DNA from 3 places in the Corynebacterium sp. CNCTC7651 genome. Region 2 is predicted to be linked to each of the others. Evidence: predicted binding sites of a transcription regulator. Region 2 holds the regulator's gene; each other region holds the start of a gene.
What was found. The regulator LexA, encoded in region 2, represses DNA repair genes until DNA is damaged. The targets are predictions, from matches to a motif close to CGAACANNTGTTCG.
Positions count from the first base shown of each region.

Region 1: the regulator LexA is predicted to act here: its motif matches at 1,272-1,285, upstream of JZY91_RS08310 (HNH endonuclease signature motif containing protein).
Region 3: the regulator LexA is predicted to act here: its motif matches at 1,940-1,953, upstream of JZY91_RS07370 (HNH endonuclease signature motif containing protein).

Region 1 covers NZ_CP071246.1:1,720,078-1,724,521, reverse strand. Annotated here, with positions in the region: gene JZY91_RS08310 (HNH endonuclease signature motif containing protein) at 1-1,107, opposite strand, end outside; gene JZY91_RS08305 (hypothetical protein) at 1,357-1,494, shown strand; gene JZY91_RS08300 (ribokinase) at 1,471-2,376, opposite strand; gene JZY91_RS08295 (ABC transporter ATP-binding protein) at 2,373-3,704, opposite strand; gene JZY91_RS08290 (ABC transporter permease) at 3,691-4,444, opposite strand, start outside.
Region 2 covers NZ_CP071246.1:1,313,895-1,318,338, forward strand. Annotated here, with positions in the region: gene nrdR (transcriptional regulator NrdR) at 1-176, opposite strand, end outside; gene JZY91_RS06360 (hypothetical protein) at 262-651, opposite strand; gene lexA (transcriptional repressor LexA) at 866-1,564, shown strand; partial or broken gene JZY91_RS06370 (DeoR/GlpR family DNA-binding transcription regulator) at 1,655-2,382, shown strand; gene JZY91_RS06375 (1-phosphofructokinase family hexose kinase) at 2,488-3,471, shown strand; gene JZY91_RS06380 (fructose-specific PTS transporter subunit EIIC) at 3,496-4,444, shown strand, end outside.
Region 3 covers NZ_CP071246.1:1,524,997-1,529,440, forward strand. Annotated here, with positions in the region: gene JZY91_RS07365 (DNA polymerase IV) at 1-249, opposite strand, end outside; gene JZY91_RS07370 (HNH endonuclease signature motif containing protein) at 337-1,863, opposite strand; gene ileS (isoleucine--tRNA ligase) at 2,430-4,444, opposite strand, start outside.

The DNA of each region.
Region 1 (4,444 bases), 410 kb from region 2:
GTTCACCGGTGTGATCTGGCTGCGCAGCACACCGGCGTCCTGGCGGATGGCGTACGTGCCGTCCGAGAAGAGCCAGATAATGTCGCCGGTCGACGGGTCCGGCACGTAGAATGCCCGACGATCGGTCTTCAAGTTGTGATGCGTCTGGCACAACGTGAAGAGATTGCTCGGCGTGGTGGGGCCGCCCTCATCGAACGGGATGCGGTGGTCTAGCTGGCACGTCGCCGCCGGCCGGCTGCACCCGGGGTATACGCAGCACCCGTCGCGCGCCTCGGCGTACGTACGCATCTTCGTGGTAGGCGCGTACCCGGGCACTTCCTGCTTTTCGACGTTCGAAAGATCCACCTCCTTCGCCTTCCCCCGCGCGATCAGGTCCTCCAAGATTGCGGTGCTGGTGGCGTCGGTCCAGCCGAAGCCGGGGACGTAGGCAGAAACACCTTCTCCTTCGCTGGAGGGGCGGAACACATTGATGGTGATTGTCGGCTCTGGCGCCACTTCGCCAGCTAGCAGCTTGAAAAATGCATCCGCTTCGGTGGTCTTCAGCTCTTTCGCTGTAGTCCGCACGCTTTCGCGGATGGTGGCAAGTGAGATCCGGTCGCCGCTGAATTGGAGTCCGGCCATGCCGTCCTCGCCCAACAGCACGTCGAACCACTGCAGCTCGCGGCCGTTTGCGTTGGCGGAGCGCTTCTTGCGCTTCTTCTCGTCAAAACCGACCTCCGGGCAGTGGGTGGTGATAAGCCTGTGCAGTCGCTCCGTGATAGCCCTTTGGCCCGGCAACTCTTGGGCGATGCGGGTGGGGGTGAAGAGGTTGACCAAGTAGTCGTCGATAAGCGCCAAAAGCTCCGGGTCCGGCTCCGAGCCGAGGATGGCCACAGCCGCGTCGACGGCGCGCAAGCGGGGGATGTCCAGGCGTTTTGTCTCGTCCTGCAGTGCGCGCAAGCGGGGGAGGTGGCGGAGGCGGTGGTAGCCGAAAATGCCGCGGTCGACGGCAGCCTTGGGCCACCCGGTGGCGGACTGGATGCGGGCGAGCGTGAGCTCATAATCCAGGGCAGAATCGCCTCCATGTGCGAGGCTTCCAAAGATCGCGTGCTCCGCTATACGTATCATTTGTGCTTCGTGGCACAACTGATCGCCGGGGCGCTCTGTGGCAAAGTAAGAACTGCTAGGTGGCATGTGACGCATCGTTCCTCTCACTAGAACGGTGTGACTAACTTTCGTTAGATTGATTTGAGTGCCATTATAAACCACGATCCCAACGGTGTGTCAATACGCAAATAAACGTTCGATAACGATATAATCCGCCGCTCGAATAAGGATCGAATCACGCGCCTGTAACTTGCGGGCTACAATGGCGGCATGCAGACACCGGTTCCCCGCGAGCAGGTCAAGCTCACAGACGCTGAAGTGCACGAATTTGACGCTCTCACCAGCGCTTTTGAGCGCGTGGAGGAGCACCTGTTGGATCAGTCCCTAATGTTCTACGTCACCCGCTAGCGGGTAGGACGGCTGCGCGCCGGGCCGGGTGACCGAAAACGCGCCCACGCGCGCCGCGAAGGCTGCGGCCTCATCGAGGCTGTCACCTGCAACGATGCGCCAGCAGAACGCGCCCGCAAACGCGTCGCCTGCGCCGACGGTGTCTACCGCGTCCACGCGCGGGGCAGGCACCGATCGGACACCCGAAGCATCGGCAACAAGGGCACCTTCGGCGCCGAGTGTGAGCACGACCGTCGTAAAGCCGGCAGCCACCAGACGCGCTGCAAGCTGAGGCGGCTCACCTGCGGAATCGTGCCCGAGCTGCGCCAGGATCAGCCCAGCCTCGTGCTCGTTGGCCATGAGCGGATCCGCAGCCAAAAGGGCTTCCCGCGGCACATCCACCACGGGCGCCAGATTCACCACAACTCGCCCGCGCGCCAACTCAACCGCCTGCGCGAACCCATCCGCGGGGATCTCGCCCTGGAGCAGCACGAGCTCCGCGGCCTCCACAGGGGCACGATGCTTCTCGACGAACACTTGATCCACCACCTCGTTCGCCCCCGGCACGACAATGATGGTGTTCTCCCCGGCGCGATCAACCGTAATCACCGCAAGGCCGGTCACGCCGTCCACCTCTTCGACGTGAGTCATGTCCACCCCGGCCTCGCGGAGTAGCGCGGTCGCGGGCGCGGCGTTCGCATCCCGGCCGACGGCGCCCACCAGCGCCACCCGCGCCCCGAGGCGCGCGGCTGCCACAGCCTGGTTCGCGCCTTTGCCGCCGGGCGTGACCCCGCCGCCGGTGCCCAAGAGCGTCTCGCCGGGGGAAGGGTGGCGGGCGACGTTGACGGTGAGGTCGGCATTAATGGAGCCGACCACGGTGATCTGCGGGGCCTGGGCGGTCATAGCCGCGATTGTATGAGCGTGCGCGTGTACTCGTGCTGGGGACCCCGCCAGATCTCCTCGGTATCCCCGTGTTCCACGATCCGGCCGCGGTGCATCACCGCGATGCGCGGGCAGAGCTCGCGCACCACGGCAAGGTCGTGGGAGCAGAAGATGAGGGTGCCGTCGCCCACGGTGTCGTCGATAAGCTCGAGCACCTGCTTGCGCACGGTGACGTCGAGGGCGGAGACCGGTTCGTCCGCGAGCAGGATGTCCGGGCGCGGGGCGGCGGCGCGCGCAATGGAGATGCGCTGGCGCTGTCCGCCGGAAAACTCCCGAGGCAGGCGTCCGCCCATGCCCGCAAGACCCACCCCGGCGAGCACGTCCTGGGCGCGCTGCGTATCGACGCCCGCTTCCGCCACCGAATCGATCACCCGCATGCGCGGATCCAGGGAGGAGTACGGGTCTTGGAACACCATCTGCATGGTGCCGCGCGCATCCACGGTGCCGGTATCTGGTTTCAGCAAGCCCGCGATGGTGTGCAGCAGCGTTGTTTTGCCGGAGCCGGAGCCGCCGACCAGGCCCAATCGTTCGCCGCGGCGCACGGTCAAGGAGACGTCGTCAAGCGCTTGCGTATGCCCCCGCGTGAGGGAAACGCCGGAGAGGGAGACGATGGGTTCGCCGAGCGGGGTGGGTGCCGCGGGCGGGCCGGGGTGCGAGGCCGCCGCGAGCGCGCGGGCGTACTCGGAATGGCTGTCCACGATGCGCCCGTCTTTGAAAGTGAGCACGCGCGAGGTCATGTGGTTGACCACGGCGAGGTCGTGGGATATGAAGATGAGCCCCATGCCGCGCGCCTCCACGAGGCGGTCGATGAGGTCCAGGATCTGGCGCTGGACGGTGACGTCGAGGGCGGTGGTGGGCTCGTCGCAGATCAGGTAGTCAGGGTTCTGGCTCAAGGCCAGTGCGATGAGGACGCGTTGGCGCTGGCCGCCGGAAAGTTGGTGCGGGTAGGCCTCCGGGCGGTCGACGCCCACCTCGGCGAGGAGTTCGCGGGAAACCAGGGAGCCGATTTTGCGCAGCGGGTCCAGGGCCGTCATCGGCTCCTGGAACACCATGCCGACCACCTTGCCGCGCACCTTGCGACGTACGCGGTCGGGCGTGCCCACCATCTCCACGCCGCTCACGGTGATGGAGCCTTCGGTGGGCACGTTCGTCAGCCCCATGATGGAGAGCGCGGTGAGTGACTTGCCGGAGCCGGACTCACCGATAATGCCCAGGCGGTCGCCCGGCGCGACCTCGAAGGTGATGTCGTGCAGCAGGCCGGGAATGGTGAGGGCATCAACGTGGATCACGGTGGCCTCCGATCAGGTTGAAGCCCAGCACCGTGAGCGCAATCGCCAGGCCGGGCCAGAGTGCCAGGTGCGGCGCGGTGGCCAGAAACGGCTGGGAGGCTTGGAGCATGCGGCCCCAGCTGGCGTAGGGCGCGGGCGCACCCAGGCCCAGGAAGGACAAGCCCGCCTCCGCGAGGATGGCCAGCGCCAGCGCCACGGAAGCCTGGGTGGTCAGCAGGTGCGCGATGTTGGGCAGCACGTGGCGGCGCGCAATCCGTGCTCGCGGCACCTTGGCCATGCGGGCGGCCAGGATGTAGTCCTGGCTCATTACCTGCAGCGTGCCCACGCGCGCCACGCGCACGAAGCCGGGGATGCCCGCAATCCCGATCGCCAGCACCACAATCCACATGCTCGCGCCGAACACTGCGGTGAACACGATGGCCAAGAGCAGCGCGGGGAACGCCAGCAGCAGGTCCGCGCCAGCCATGATCGCCTTGTCGCCGCGGCGCATGCCTGCGGTGATGCCCAGCGGAATGCCGATCAGCGCAGAGATCGCCACCGCGCTCAGCGCCGTGGCCAGTGTCAACCGGGCGCCCGCCATGATGCGCGAGGCCATGTCGCGGCCCAGCTCATCCGTCCCCAGCCAGTGCGCCCAGCTCGGGCCCTGCAGCCGCGCGGCGGGGTTCGCCTGCAGCGGGTCGTACGGCGTCCACACCAAAGACACCACAGCCAGCGCCGCAAGCGCGCCTACCAGAATCCAG
Region 2 (4,444 bases):
TCAAACGGTTCACTCACGCCGTTGCGTTTGACAACGGTCAGCACCGCCTTCTCGACGGTAGTGAACCTGCCCCCGCACTCGGTGCACTCCCGGCGCCTGCGGATCGCTGCTCCCCCTTCAACGGCGCGCGAGTCGGTCACGCGGGAGTGTTCATGATGGCAGAACGGGCAATACACGGTTTGGCACCCCATCTCATGCGGCGGATGTTTTTAAGTGGCGCCAGTCTACCGCCGCCCTGGTCTAACCCCCTGGTACCGCCCCCTAGCGCGCCTGTGCGCTTGCGAATTCCGTGGCACTGCTGGCTGCGGTGCCGCCCTGGCTGCCTGCGATGGGTGCTTCCGCTGAGCTGAACACGCCGCCGAATGCGGATCCGACCAGAAGTGCGGCAGTAAAGAGGGCGCCGAGCATAATGTTGTCCCGGCGTTCGCGGGCGGATTCGAACGCAGAACCCCGCGGTGCGGACGATACCTGGCCGCGGCCGGCACCGCGTTCATGCGTTCGAGTAGTGGCCCCGAGTTGGCGAACAGCCACCCCTGCGCCTGTGCAGTGCTGCGCGGCAGGGATATCCCACACCTCCGCAGCAGTGCTTGTTGTTCCTGCGGCACCATTACCTACGGTGGTACGGGTGACGGGGCGGATTGCGATGGTCATGGTGATCTCCTCTCGTTGACTACCCAGAGCGTACGAAGCGCCCCCAACCTCCAGGGCACCGCAGGCGCTCGTATGTTCGATTTACGCTAACGTGTTCGATTTATAGCACTCCCGCTCGACACTGTCCAGCCCGGAACGGAAATGATCGAACACACTTGCCCTCCGTGATAGGTTGGGGCACGGTACGGTGAACACGGAGTAGCGAGGAGACACGATGGCCCGGAAGAAGATCGACCCCAACAGCCTTGATATGAGCACGCTGACGGACCGGCAGCGCCGCATCCTCGAGGTCATCCAGGACGCAGTTGTACTGCGCGGCTACCCGCCGAGCATTCGCGAGATTGGCGATGCCGCTGGACTGCAATCAACTTCGTCAGTGGCGTATCAGCTCAAGGAGCTGGAGAAGAAGGGGTTCCTTCGGCGCGACCCCAACAAGCCGCGCGCGGTAGACCTCCGCCACCTGCCGGACACGGCCGCGAAACCGAAGCGCAAGCCGGCGAGCCAGCCTGCTTCTACAGACGCACCCGAGGATGCCGCACAGCCGCGCTTCATCCCGGTGGTCGGCCAGATTGCCGCGGGTGCGCCCATCTTGGCCGAAGAGAACGTGGAAGCCTACTACCCCATGCCGGCCGAGCTTATGAGCGACGGTGACCTGTTCATGGTTCGCGTTGTCGGCGAATCGATGGTTGATGCCGCCATCCTGGACGGAGATTGGCTTGTGGTTCGCTCACAGCCTGTCGCAGAAGAGGGGCAGATCGTGGCCGCGCTCATCGACGGGGAGGCAACGGCGAAGGTCTTCCACAAGGACTCTTCCGGCGTGTGGCTCATGCCCCGCAACGACGCCTTCGCACCTATCAAGGGCGATGACGCGGAGATTATGGGTCTTGTGGTGTCCGTTTTCCGCTCGCTGTAGAACGGTCGTCGGCACGCAGCGCCCCCACAAACGGGGGAAACGGGCATAACCCCACGGATGCGGGCATGTCGGATCTGCGATGATGACTGCATGTACGCAGAGGAGCGCCGCCGCCAGATCGCCTCGCTGACCGCAGTGGAGGGGCGCGTGAACGTGACCGAACTGGCGCAGAAATTCGACGTTACCGCAGAGACAATCCGCCGCGATCTCGCGGTGCTGAACGACGAAGGCATTGTGCAGCGCGTGCACGGCGGCGCTGTGGCGACACAATCCTTCCTCACCACGGAGTTTCGCTACGGTTCCTGCCCGCGCAGCCAGGTGGCGGCATCTTCCTCGACTCGGGCACCACCATCAACGGCTTGGCACACTTGATTGCGACACAACCGGGTGCAGAGACATGGTCCATCGTTACCAACTCCCTGCCCATCGCGCTGGATCTCTCGACCGCCGGCCTCACCAACGTGCAGCTCCTTGGCGGAACCGTCCGCGCGATTACCCAGGCGGTTGTGGGAGACACGGCGCTGAGAACACTGGCACTCATGCGGGCGGAAGTGGCATTCATAGGCACTAACGCGCTGACCATAGACCACGGACTGTCCACCGCCGACGCGCACGAGGCTGCCGTGAAATCCTCCATGGTCACCAACGCCCGCAAGGTGGTGGTGCTGTGCGATTCCACGAAATTGGGCAACGATTATCTAGTGAGCTTTGCCCCGCTGGACGCGATCGACGTTGTCATCACAGACGGGGGTGCGCCGGAATCTCTCATCCAGGCGCTGGAGGATCGCGGGATCGAGGTCATTCTCGCCGCGGACTAACAACGCGCATGTGAGTTCGGACATCATTTTCTGTTTTTGATTGCCCGATCAGACACAGTCGGGCATTATTGAGAGTATGACCACTCAATCGGAGGGATGCAGGGCATGATTGTCACCCTCACCCCAAACCCAAGTATCGATGCCACCCTCCGCGTACCACACCTCGTTCACGGCGAGGTAGCTCGTGCGACGGCAGCGCACCGCGAGGCCGGAGGGAAAGGCATCAACGTTTCCCACGCCATTGCTAAAGCGGGCCTTGATACCGTTGCGGTTGCCCCGTGCGGCACGCCGGACCCATTCGAACTCGCCGTGGGTGCGCTAGGCGTGAACTTCATGCCCGTGCGCGTCGGCGGAACCGTGCGGACCAACACAGCCGTGACCGAGGAGGATGGCACCACCACCAAGATCAACGAAGCTGGCCCCACGCTTTCTGCGGAGGAAGTGGAAGCGCTCACCGCCGCGGTGGTCGCACACGCTGCTGATGCCAGCGCACTCGTGCTTGCTGGCTCGCTTCCCCCGGGTGCCCCGACCGATTTTTACGCGAACGTCGTTGCGGCGCTGCGGGAGGTGACCGACGCGGTGATCGCCGTGGATACTTCGGACGCCCCGCTCGTCGCCCTGGGCCAACGCATCAGCGACGCCGCCAACGCTGAAGGAGCAGGTAACTGCTGCCCCGACGTGCTTAAACCAAACGCATTCGAGCTCGGCCAGCTGACCGGTGCGGACGGGCACACCCTCGAAGCCCAGGCCGCCGCGGGCGATTTCACTCCCGTGGTGAGCGCTGCCCGCCAGCTCGTCTCGTACGGCGTAAGCGAGGTGCTGGTCACGCTCGGCGGCGCTGGCGCATGCCTTGTTACCGCAGACGGCGCATGGGCCGCAACACCGCCTCCGATTACGGTGCGCTCCACCGTCGGAGCGGGAGACAGCTCCCTTGCCGGCTACATCATGGCCCGCGTCCAAGGCGAAGACCCGGCGGCCCGGCTGCAGCGCGCAGTTGCATACGGATCCGCCGCCGCGGCACTTCCCGGTACCGGCATCCCCTCCCCGGACGAGCTCGATCTTGCCCACACTTCCGTTATCACGCTGTAACCCCACCATCTGAGGACATTTCCCATGCAAGATGCATTAATTACCCCGTCGTTGGTCGGACTCGATGTCGACTTCGGCGCAACCCCGCGCGAGGTGATTGACCACCTGGCCAACCTTGTCGTTGGCGCGGGACGCGCTACGGATGCGACGCAACTGGCTGAGGCCGCGGCTGCCCGCGAGGCCAAAGCAGGCACCGGTGTCAACGGCCGAGTTGCCATCCCCCACTGCCGCACCGCCGCGGTCGAGGTGCCAACTCTGGCATTCGCTCGCCTGAGCAACCCGGTCGATTTCTCCGGTCCGGACGGCGACGCAGAACTCGTGTTCCTGATTGCCGCGCCGGAAGGCGGTGGCAAGGAGCACCTGAAGATCCTCTCCAAGCTGGCCCGCGCGCTGGTGAAGGGAGACTTTGTAGAAACTCTGCGCCAGGCAAAGACCGAGCAGGAGATCGTCGACGCGGTCCTGGCAGTTGTCAACGCGGAGCCGAAGAAGAAGGCGGCTGCTGCTTCTGGTGCTGCAGCTGCGGCACCGGCTGCGGGCTCGACGGCGGTCAAGGAAGCGTCGTCAAGCGAAAAGCCCAAGCTGCGCATCGCCGCGGTGACCTCGTGTGCAACTGGTATCGCGCACACCTACATGGCTGCAGACGCACTCACGCAGGCTGCGGAGAAGCGGGGCGACGTGGAGCTGATCGTGGAGCCTCAGGGTTCCTCCGGCGGTGACCGCCTTGAGCAGAGCTTCATCGACTCGGCGGATGCCGTGATCTTCGCCCACGACGTGGCAATTCGGGATAAGGCGCGTTTCGCGGGCAAGCCGGTGGTGGATAGCCCGGTCAAGCGCGGCGTGAACGAGCCGGACGCGATGATCAATGAAGCGATTCGCGCCGCGAAGGATCCGAACGCCCCGCGCGTCGCTGCCGCGAGCGCTTCCGGCGGCGAGGACGCCACCGCCGCGACCGGCGAGAGCTGGCCCAAGCGAC
Region 3 (4,444 bases), 210 kb from region 2:
TGCCGCGGCGTACACCGGCCTGCGCGGCGCCACCAGCACCGCCTGCGGCCCCACGAGCCGCGCCGCCCGGTGCGTGGGCATGGCGGAGCGCGCGCCGTACTTGCGCGCCTCATAGCTCGCTCCGGCTACCACCCCGCGCCCGCTCACGCCTGCCACGAGCACGGGGCGGCCTTTGAGCGTGGGCCGGGTGAGCTGCTCACAGGAGGCGTAAAACGCGTCCATGTCGATGTGCAGCACCCAGCGAGGCATGGCGTTCACCGTACCCGCCTGCGCCGCGACGGCGTACGCTGCGACGGCGTACGCTGAGCTAGCGTGCGCTGAGCTGGCGTGCGCGGCCTACGGGCTTGGCACATCGACAATGGGCAACTGCGCCGCTTGTGTGAGTTCCGGCAGGCTGTGGTTGTAGGAGGTGTACCGGGAGCCGTCCGAAAAGGCGAACTCAATGTCCCGCCCGTACGAAGTGACGGTGATGTTGCCGTGGCTGACCTGGGAGTGGCAGCTGGAACACAGCGGGATCAAATTCTCGATGTCGGTGGAGCCGCCCTCCGCCCAATCTCGGATGTGGTGAATCTCCATGAAGCGGGAGTGCGTGCAGCCCGGCATCGCGCATTGGTAACCCCACAGTTCCAGCAGGGCCTTGATTTGCCCGTCCGACGCTGTGCGACGCTTCCGCCCGTAGTGGAGAGTGACACCGGACGAGCTGAGCAGGTGCGCGCGGGCGAGCGCGTTGTGCACGTAGCCGGTGAGCACACGACTGGGGATCTGGGGATTCTGCGGCATCCATGCGCGCCCGTCCTCGGTGACGATGATGCTCACATCCGCCCCCGGTGCCCGGGTCGCAGCGATCGGTTGAGCCCGCACAATGTTGAGCATCGCGATAAACGCGGCGTACAGGTTCTGCTTCTGGGGCGGGCCGAAGCGAGACGGCACGCGGAAAATCTCCTCCGCACCCATCTTGATGCTTTTCCGCGGAGGCTGCGTCATCACCGCAGGTCGCGCCTCTTCTGGCGGGGTGTCGGATTCCTCGTCCTCGAACGACGTGTCCCCGAACGCAGCGTCTATCCAGGTGTCTTCTTCTTCAACCATGTCCTGTGCTTCACCCCCGTCCTGTTCTCGAACCTCAGTCGCGTCTTCTGGCCCCGGTGCGGCGCAATCTCCTCCGTCGAAAAGCAGATCGTCCTCACACACCCCGTTTTCGGGATCCCCGCCTCCAGCCTCCGCTGAGTGCGCCATTGCCTCCGCTATGAGAGCGCGGAGTTGCCCCGAGTCAGCTGCGGTGTGGCCGTTGAGAACCAGCTCGGCAATCTTCAGCGCGGACTCCAAATACGCGCCTACGACGGGAGGAATGAGGTAGTCGCCGAAAACCATTCCGTCCGCGCGACGTTTGAGCGTAAAGAAGGGATCATCTGGGTTCTTACCTTCCCCGCTCTTGCTGTCCACACCCGCCAGAGCCTTCTTCAACTCGCTAAAACATAGCCGTCTGGCCAGCTCAACTAGCTGAAGCTCGTTTTCCTCGGTGACATACTCGATGAGAAACCGAACGGTGGAGTAAGGAATGTCCCCCTCGCGAAACGCCTCCGCGAGCACTGTATAAACACGCAGCGCGCGCCCCACACGGACATATTCGTATGCGGTAGAAGTCCGGTAACGGAGCTCCCGCTCGAGCCAGCTACCCGTGCTAGCGGCGCCGAAAAGGCCAGCTAATTCAAGTGCATCAAATTCGGCAATGCTGTTAAGTAAGTCCGCCTTCGCCTTGTTTGATCGAACGGAGTGCGTTTGAATATCGCGCGCAATTGCCTCCGCGTGCTTCTTCATCTCGGCACGGCTTTTCGTTCCGCCCGGGCCCGTAAATGTAGTGGTCATAGCGTGTTTCCTGTCCTGCTCGGTTTGTGTTTGCGATCAGGGTAAAACACGCTCCCAACCCACGTTCGCTTTAAATAGAACATCCATTCGAACAGCAAAATACTCTGGGCACTTTCGGGGCAGCCACTACCCACCACACCTTTCCGCACTGCGGAGAACCTTCACGTGAGACTTGAGACTCTTTCCGCACTGCGGAGAACCTTCACGTGAGACTTGAGGGTTGGGGCTCGACCGGGTTAGGCACCGGGAGTGCCCCTACCCCGTCCAAAACCCCGCGCTTTCCGCACTGCGGAGAACCTTCACGTGAGACTTGAGGGTTGGGCTCGGCCGGGGGTAAGGCACCGGGGAGTGCCCCTACCCCGTCCAAACCCCGCGCTTTCCGCACTGCAGAGAACCATCACGTGAGACTTGAGGGTTGGGCTCGGCCGGGTTGGGTGCGGGCGAGCGTCGTAAAGCAAAGGCCCCGCCTGGGGCCACGGACTGAGCCGAGCCTGGCGGGGCGCGAGAAGAGCGCAGGGAGTGCAGGAAGCGCGGGCGCTCGCTGGGGGCTAATGCTTCACGACGCTCTATTGCTTCACGACGCTCGCGGTCACGCCCTCGATGACCGGCTGGGCGCCGTCGATGGGCTCGGTGCCGACCTTGAAGTCGGTGGCGAGGGTCTCGGCGGCGACGTGGTCGGCGTGGCGCTCGGCCCACTCGACGCGGTCGGCGGGGACGACGAGGCGGACGGCGATGCGGTCCGAAACCGCGAAGCCGGCTTGCTTGCGGGCGTCCTGGAGTCCGCGGATGACGTCGGCGGCCCAGCCCTCGGCCTCGAGTTCCTCGGTGACCTCAGTGTCAAGGACGACTAGGCCCACGGTGCCGTCGGCGGACTCGACGCGCGCGGTGCTGTCCGGGTTCACGGCGACGAGGCGCTCGGTGAAGAGCTCGGGCGTGAGGATGATGTCGCCGTCAACCACCACGTTCTCGCCCTCGCGGACGTAGTTGCCCGCCTTGACGTTCTTGATCGCGCGCTGCACGTCCTTGCCCAGCTGCGGGCCGGCGACCTTGGCGTTGACAACCACCTCGAAGCTGCCGGCGGCGTCCACATCCTCGGTGAGCTCGACTTCCTTGACGTTGACCTCGTCGCGGATGACGGCGGCGAAATCGGCCAGGTCACCGGCGTGCGGCAGCGCCACGGTGAGCTTCGGCAGCGGCAGGCGGTTACGCAGCTTGCGGGCCTTGCGCACCGAAGACGCGGCGGAGCAGACGGCGCGGGTGGAGTCCATGGTGGCTACCAGTGCGTCGTCGGCAGGCAGCTGCTCCGCGGCTGGGAAGTCGGTGAGGTGCACGGAGCGCTCGCCCGTCAGGCCGCGCCAGATCACCTCGGAGATGTACGGCAGCAGCGGCGCGACGGCGCGGCACGTGACCTCAAGCACCGTGTACAGGGTGTTGAAGGCCTCCGGGTGCGCCTCCTGGCCCTCCCAGAAACGGTCACGGGAACGGCGGACGTACCAGTTGGTCAGGGTGTCGGCGAACTGGCGCACTTCCTCGCAGGCGTCGGCGATGCGGACCTCGTCGAGGGCGGCGCCAACGCCGGCCACCATGTCGTGCGTCTTGGCCAGGATGTAGCGATCCAGCACGTCGGTGGAATCCACGGACCACTTCGCGTCCTCCGAGCTGTAGAGCTGCAGGAAGGTGTAGGCGTTCCAGATCGGCAGGATTGCCTGGCGCACGCCTTCGCGGATGCCCTGCTCGGTGACAATCAGGTTGCCGCCGCGCAGGATCGGGGATGCCATGAGGAACCAGCGCATGGCGTCGGAGCCGTCGCGGTCGAAGACCTCGTTGACGTTCGGGTAGTTACCCTTGGACTTGGACATCTTCAGGCCGTCGTTGCCAAGCACGATGCCGTGGGCGACCACCTTCTTGAACGCGACACGGTCAAACAGCGCAGTGGAAAGCACGTGCTGGACGTAGAACCAGCCGCGGGACTGGCCGGAGTACTCCACGATGAAGTCCGCCGGCTGGCGCACATCGTGCTCCTCCACGTTCTCAAACGGGTAGTGGTACTGCGCAAACGGCATGGAGCCGGACTCGAACCAGCAGTCCAGCACGTCCGGCACGCGGCGCATGGTGGACTGGCCCGTCGGATCATCCGGGTTCGGGCGGGTCAGCTCGTCGATGTACGGGCGGTGCAGGGACGTCGGGCGCACGCCGAAGTCGCGCTCCAGCTCATCGAGGGAACCGTACACGTCCACGCGCGGGTACTCCGGGTTATCCGACACCCACGCCGGCACCGGGGAGCCCCAGTAGCGGGTACGCGAGATGTTCCAGTCGCGTGCGCCCTCGAGCCACTTGCCAAACTGGCCGTCGCGCATGTGGGACGGGATCCAGTCAATCTCCTGATTCAGCTCCACCATGCGGTCGCGGATGTCCGTGACCTTGACAAACCATGCGGGCAGCGCCATGTAGATCAGCGGCTCGCCGGAACGCCAGGAGTGCGGGTAGGAGTGGACGATCGTCTGGTCGCGCAGCACGCGGTCGCGCGCCCGCAGGTCGCGGATGATGTCGCGGTTCGCGTCGAACACCAGCTTGCCCTGGT